One region of the Paraburkholderia agricolaris genome, then DNA from elsewhere that is predicted to be linked to it. Evidence: predicted binding sites of a transcription regulator. Region 1 holds the regulator's gene; each other region holds the start of a gene.
The links. The regulator LexA, encoded in region 1, represses DNA repair genes until DNA is damaged. The targets are predictions, from matches to a motif close to ACTGTATNNNNATACAGT.
Positions count from the first base shown of each region.

Region 2: the regulator LexA is predicted to act here: its motif matches at 879-896, upstream of GH665_RS12195 (CppA family protein).
Region 3: the regulator LexA is predicted to act here: its motif matches at 1,274-1,291, upstream of imuA (translesion DNA synthesis-associated protein ImuA).

Region 1 covers NZ_QPER01000001.1:2,580,661-2,582,861, forward strand. The annotation lists gene GH665_RS11540 (sulfate ABC transporter substrate-binding protein) at 1-237, opposite strand, end outside; gene lexA (transcriptional repressor LexA) at 553-1,203, shown strand; gene GH665_RS11550 (hypothetical protein) at 1,261-1,611, shown strand; gene GH665_RS11555 (DUF2939 domain-containing protein) at 1,845-2,201, shown strand, end outside.
Region 2 covers NZ_QPER01000001.1:2,756,000-2,758,200, reverse strand. The annotation lists gene GH665_RS12200 (DUF2471 domain-containing protein) at 139-543, opposite strand; gene GH665_RS12195 (CppA family protein) at 572-853, opposite strand; gene GH665_RS12190 (XdhC family protein) at 1,313-2,201, shown strand, end outside.
Region 3 covers NZ_QPER01000001.1:3,378,518-3,380,718, forward strand. The annotation lists gene GH665_RS14820 (Y-family DNA polymerase) at 1-464, opposite strand, end outside; gene imuA (translesion DNA synthesis-associated protein ImuA) at 364-1,203, opposite strand; partial or broken gene GH665_RS14830 (lipocalin family protein) at 1,511-1,684, shown strand; rRNA gene rrf (5S ribosomal RNA) at 1,769-1,881, opposite strand; rRNA gene GH665_RS14840 (23S ribosomal RNA) at 2,099-2,201, opposite strand, start outside.

The DNA.
Region 1 (2,201 bases):
CGACTGCTTGAAGGTGATCGTCTCGCCCGTTTTCGCCTTCCATTCCTTGCCAAATGCCTGGTTGACGTCCTGGTACAACTCGCGTGTCGGGTCGTACGACACGTTCAGCAGCGTCGTGTCCGCTGCATGTGCCTGCGTCACGACGCCGGCCGCGGTAATCGTGCCGACTGCGCCGAAAGCGAGCGCCGCAATGAATTTTCTGGTCTTGCCTGCCAGCCCCGTGCCTTGATGGTTCATGCCAACTTTCTCCGCGTGGTGGTCCGCTGAAACAGCGTGTGGTGTTGTTTTGCGTCGCGGTCACGTGCACATGAGCCCCAACTCGAAGGAAAGTCTATCGAAGAGCTTTCATCATTAAAAATAATGTTTCTTCATTCTTTAATACGCAAAAGTGGTAATGACGGCCGGATAAGGCGTTGCGGCACGAAAACGGGTGTTATGACGTCCGTTTGCGGCGCTGGAGCGCCACCCCAGGGCACGAACTTAAAGTAAAGCTTGAATTGCGCGGAATACTGTATAAAAATACAGGCACCTGTTCATACATACAGTGGCGCCATGACCAAACTTACCGCACGTCAGCAGCAGGTTTTCGATTTGATCCGCCGGGCCATCGAACGCACCGGTTTCCCGCCCACACGGGCGGAAATCGCCGCCGAGCTGGGTTTCAGCTCGGCCAACTCGGCAGAAGAACATTTGCGGGCGCTGGCTCGCAAGGGTGTGATCGAACTGGCGGCCGGCGCATCGCGCGGCATTCGCCTGCTTGGGGGCGCCGAAGATTCGCCGTACCAGTTCACGCTGCCGCACGCCAGCATCATGCAACTGTCGCTGCCACTGATCGGCCGCGTTGCGGCGGGTAGTCCGATCCTCGCGCAGGAACATATCTCGCAGCATTACGCGTGCGACCCGGCACTGTTCTCGAGCAAGCCGGACTACCTGCTGAAAGTACGCGGGCTGTCCATGCGCGACGCGGGCATCTTCGACGGCGACCTGCTCGCGGTACAGAAGAAAAGCGAAGCCAAAGACGGTCAGATCATCATCGCGCGCCTTGGCGACGACGTAACGGTCAAGCGCCTGAAGCGCCGGCCGAACGGCATCGAGTTGATCGCCGAGAACCCCGATTACGACAACATCTTCGTTGAAACCGGCAGTGCGGAATTCGCGCTCGAGGGTATCGCCGTCGGGCTGATCCGCCCGGGCGAGTTCTAAGCCCTGCGCGTGCGCCAACCCAAAGCTGCCCCAACGTTGAATCGCCTGGAGAGACTCATGGAACGCCTTGCCCGCCTGCTGCCTTTTCGCCAGTTCGGTCGTCTGCGCCATCTGCGCAAGCTGGTGCCCTGTTCGCTAATCGAGGCGTCCCCGGCCGGCACTCCATCGCTATCGCTGTTCGACGCGCCCGGCGTAGGAGCAGGTTTGCCGTCCTCGTTGCCGGCTTTTGCGCGCGTGTCACTGAATTCCGGGCTGAATACGGCTGAACCCGCGCGCCGTGCGCCGGTGCGCGTCTATCATGGGCCGTCGCGGCTGATCATGGTCGGCACGGTAGACGCTGTGTGCCGCATGATCGATCGTTGCATCGCCGACGAAGCCAACGTGCACGGCGCGGTGTTCGAGGCATAAGCTGCACGGCGGGTTGGCGGCAACCGGCTGCAACCGGCTGCCGCCATGCAGCGCACGGGATGCCGCGCGCGACATGCAATAGCCCGCATGCGACGCCCGGCGTGTGCCCCGCAGCCTGCGACGCCCGGCATAGAGTCTCGGCCGCCCGGCCTTCCCGGATATTGCATCGTATGGGATCGTTTTTACGTGGCCGCGGTCCACGTTAGATGACACCTGATAGAGAGTCCCGCTCGATGGCAGTTTCAACTCGCACGAAACGTAGCGCTACCCGGCCGCTGATCGTCACTTTGATTGTGATTGTGGTGATCGCCGCATTGGGGTTCGGATATGCGTCGCCCTACATAGCGCTAAATAATCTCAAGCGCGCGGCGGACGCACGTGATGCGCAAACCGTCAATAAATACGTCGATTTTCCCGCGTTGCGCGAGAGCCTGAAACAGCAGGTCACCGGCCTGCTCACGCGTAGGCTCGACGGACATGGCAACGGTAATCCGTTCGCAGCGATTGGCGCCATGATCGGCGTGGCCTTGATCGGTCCACTGGTCGACGCTTATGCGACACCCGACGGCGTGGCGGCCTTGCTGAACGGC
Region 2 (2,201 bases), 180 kb from region 1:
TTGTGGCGGTCAAGGAGAGCCGTATTGCGCGTGCAGCGGACCGCGAGCACATGGCCCCGTTAGCGTCGAGATCCATTTAACCTTGGACTTTCTGGAGCGCACCCAAAACTATAACGACCAACGGCTGATATCGGCACATTAGTCCTGAGTGGCCATATCGGTAACGTTGGCCTGTACCAGTGCGCGCGCAAGCAGGTACACGACTGGCAAGTCGTCGTCGTCACGTCGCCAGTCGATGGGTTCGTCGAGATCCATCCCGGACAAGCGACTGTCGCAAAACCGGACAAACGTTGAGCGCACCGCCTCGTTGTGCCTTGCCAGGAAACCCCGATTCTCAAAGACCTGTTCGTCGATTGTCAGCAGTGTCCGCCATGTCGGCAATTGCGCGCTGCTTGAGTAACGGCGACGGCCATTGTCGAGGTGACGACCTGCGACCGTGGCAATGATTTGCTGGAGATCGAGCGACGCGCTGCGGAGTGCGCGTTCGAGGGCGACCGGATTGATGTCGTGGACATCCCTATCAGGAGTAGCGTCCTTAATCATATTGTTATCTTCCTGAAGACTCGCAGCATCAACGTTGATGCTTCAACAACGGCTGGTTGCGCTCTGCCAGCAGCAGGCGGATCTGCGCAAGATAGTTATCGCCGACCGTGCAGTCGTCAACAGGTCGGAGTTGTTGATGAGGCGTTGGCGGACGTACGCCGAGATAGCGGCACACCGCGGACAGGTACGGCTTGCCGTTGCCTCCCAGATGCCGCGCAGCGGCAGCTACGCGCACGTCGCCGACATGCTTGCGCAGCCACGCAAGCGTTTCGCGATCACCGTCGTTCAAGATGCGGATGAGCTGGTTCATGACCGATCCTGTATATAAAAACAGTACTGTAAATTTATACAGTATTTGGCCAGGATGCAAGTCAATTTTCAGGATGCCGCACTCGACGGGAAGAGAGCACAGATGGCAATCAAGGTCGATACGGAATAGGTTGCCCGGCAGGCAGAAGCGGATGACACATTTCTGCCCGATCACTGGGCGCGGGATGAACGGCTCTTGTCAAAATCGCCGTGGCGGTCTTTCAGGATTTTTAGAGCGTTCTCCGCAGCCTCCTGAGGGATCTGCGCGGCTTCGACAATGGCATCTGGCACCGGGACTCTATCGGGCACCCGGTATCTAAAAACGAGATGCGAAGCATCGAAAAATACAACTATTTTTATGTCCAGCGCGACGCTAACCTGACCTCACAAGACGGCAGGTTACGCCTGGGAGACGGTGTAACCAGACTACCCTGAATTTGATGGCGGTAGAGAGCAAATTATGGACAGTGTCGACCTGGAGGTACTCAGGACAAGTATTGCCTGGATGGAGAAAAATCAACGTGTTCTGCTGGTCACGGTCGTCAGGACCTGGGGGTCTTCTCCGCGCCCGGAAGGCGCGATGCTGGCCATCCGGGGTGACGGCGTCGTTATTGGCTCTGTTTCGGGTGGCTGCATCGAGGACGACCTTATTCTGAAGGTTCGCGAGAATGGAATAACGAATGAGCTGCCGGAGATGCTGACCTACGGTGTGAGCGCGGAGGAGGCGCATCGTTTCGGTTTGCCATGCGGAGGAACTATCCAACTCATGCTTGAGCCCCTCGGCAGAGACTCCAGGCTGGAACAGCTGGTGAAGGAAGTGGAACGTGGCAATCTCACTGCCCGCCATCTGGATGTCAGGACGGGTCGTGTTTCCCTTGACCGAACCCACGCCGTCGGCCGTGTGACGTACAACGGAAATATATTCACTGTCGTTCATGGACCCCGTTGCCGGCTGTTGGTCATTGGGGCAGGGCAACTGAGCACATATCTCACTCAAATCGCTTCGGGACTGGATTACCAGATTACCGTCTGTGATCCCCGTGAGGAGTACCTTGAGGAATTCTTGCCTCCAACTGTATCGCTTGTTCGTGAGATGCCGGACGACGCGGTAATTTCAATGAAACTCGATGCACGCTCGGCCGTCGTAACGTTGACTCACGATCCGAAGTTGGATGACCTCGCCCTAATGGAAGCTCTGAAGACCGATGCATTTTACGTTGGTGCGATCGGGTCGCGAAAAAATAACGCAGCCCGCAGAGAGAGACTTAAGCTCTTCGATTTAAGTGACGAGCAGATTGCGCGGTTGAGGGGACCCGCTGGTCTCTATATTGGAAGCAAGACGCCACCCG
Region 3 (2,201 bases), 800 kb from region 1:
CCGAATTCGGCCACCGTCGCGGATACCCGTGACAACAACGTGCGCAAACCGCCAAACAACCGCAAACCGGAGCCGACTTCTAGCAACAAGGTGTGCGCATGCGCGAGCGACACCTTCGGTGTGTACGTCAGTAAAGCGAGCGCCATTGCTTCGAACGCCTGGGTTTCGCGGGGAGTATCCGCGGCAAGCATCTTGAGACCGGGCGCCAAAGCCAATGCATACGAGCGCGAATGACCCGCATGCACACCGGCACGCAGTGCGTCGAAATCCGGCATCAAGATGTGCGCGTGATCGGCCAGCGCATAGCAGCGCACCCCAATAACGTCTTCGGCGCCTGGGGGTTGGCTTGCCTCGTCGCCGGGCTCACACGGATTCGGCTTCGCGAGTGAACCACCCTGGAGCGACTCGAGAGGCTTCACCGCTTCCAGCGACAAGAGTGGCAATGTGACTGCGATCCACAACATGTTTGATCTCTCGTCCTTGATTGCTGCCGCTTCCGTTTTCCGGCAACACGACGCTTTGTAACGGCAAAATAAGGCGCAGAGGCTCCGCTAGCGGCGGGCCGCGGCGTTTGAAAATGTCAATCGAGATACCAATCTCCCGCAACCATTGACGACGATTGATCGTCTGCGCATTGGCCGGCAAAAGCGGTTCGCAGATCATTCGCAAAGGCGCTGGCGAAGATTGCGTTGCTGCCTCGACAGGCCGGATCAAAAATGCGAGTGAAGCCGACTCCTGGGCCGCGACCTGCAGACGTCGAACCTTATCGGTGCGCGCATTCGGCAGCCATACCAGCACGGCGCCCATACCATCCTGCTTCAATGCCTGTGCAGCGACCCAAAGAGCCTGATCCTCACTCGAACGCACCCATAAGACACGCTCGACATCGACACCCCAGGCCCTCAGAGCCGAAGCACTGGGCTGGTACGGCGGCGCCACGAGCATGACGTGCCGTTCGGCTTGTGCCGTGAGATGCTTGAGCGCACGGGCCAGCAGACGCAGCTCGCCAACTCCTTCGTGTTCAATCAATAATTCCGTCAGACCTCCAGCCGACCAGCCCTGCCCGGGCAGCAGTTGATCCAGCGCGGCATAACCGCTGGAAATCACCCGCGAGTCCGCCTCGGCAAGCTCACTGCCCTGCCATACCTGACGCCGCAATTGCGACGACAGCTCTGTTGTCGCCAGATGAATCGCTGCTGCCATAGACACGCTCATTCCATAGGAAATACTCCGCCCTGCCCGGTATCAGACAAGCATGAAGCGACGATCTTTCACTGTATATTTATACAGTATTTTAGGGGGGATGTTAAGAAGACAAAGCGAGGCGAAGAAGAGCACGCAGGGGGGAAATGACGAGGGGGTGAAGCTGTTTTGCCGTAGGTTTTCACCCGTGGGAGCAGTTGTTCTTTGGCGTAACGGCTAAGTTAGCCAACCTGGAGTTTCCATGTTCCAGAAGGATCGGAGCGAAAGTTCACGCATGTATGCTGCAGATATGCGCAAGAACTGACGGCTCATGCTGCGCCTCGATCCGTTGATGGACGATCAGGAACTTGATTCGCGCGAGTCGACCGGCGCGGTGTACTGGGAAGGTGCAGTGCGGGTGAGCCGCGACGGTGCGGACGTGGGCCGTGCGTATCTGGAGTTGACGGGTTACGCGAACGCGCTGCGGATCGGCAAGGAGTGAGCGGCGTGCCTGAGGGGATTTCCGGGGGTGCGTAAACGCAGAAACCCCACCTTGATGGGGCGGGGTTTCTGTTGCTGCTAGGGAGCCTGACGATTACCTACTTTCACACGGGAATCCGCACTATCATCGGCGTGGAGTCGTTTCACGGTCCTGTTCGGGATGGGAAGGGGTGGGACCGACTCGCTATGGTCATCAGGCATGACTTGTTGTCGTGTCGCCCTGGGGGGCGGCACAACCAATCTGGAAGAAGTAGTTTCTGGTGATGCTCACCAGAGGGAGATTCGGGGGTTGTGTTGTTTCTGGCACAACACTGATCTCAACCTGTGTGTGGTCTGCATAAGACCCTGCGCGTGGCGCAGGGTGGGGCATCCATAAGTGCTGAAGCACTCACGGCTGCCGACACACACCTGTTATAGGATCAAGCCTTACGGGCAATTAGTATCAGTTAGCTTAACGCATTACTGCGCTTCCACACCTGACCTATCAACGTCCTGGTCTTGAACGACCCTTCAAGGGG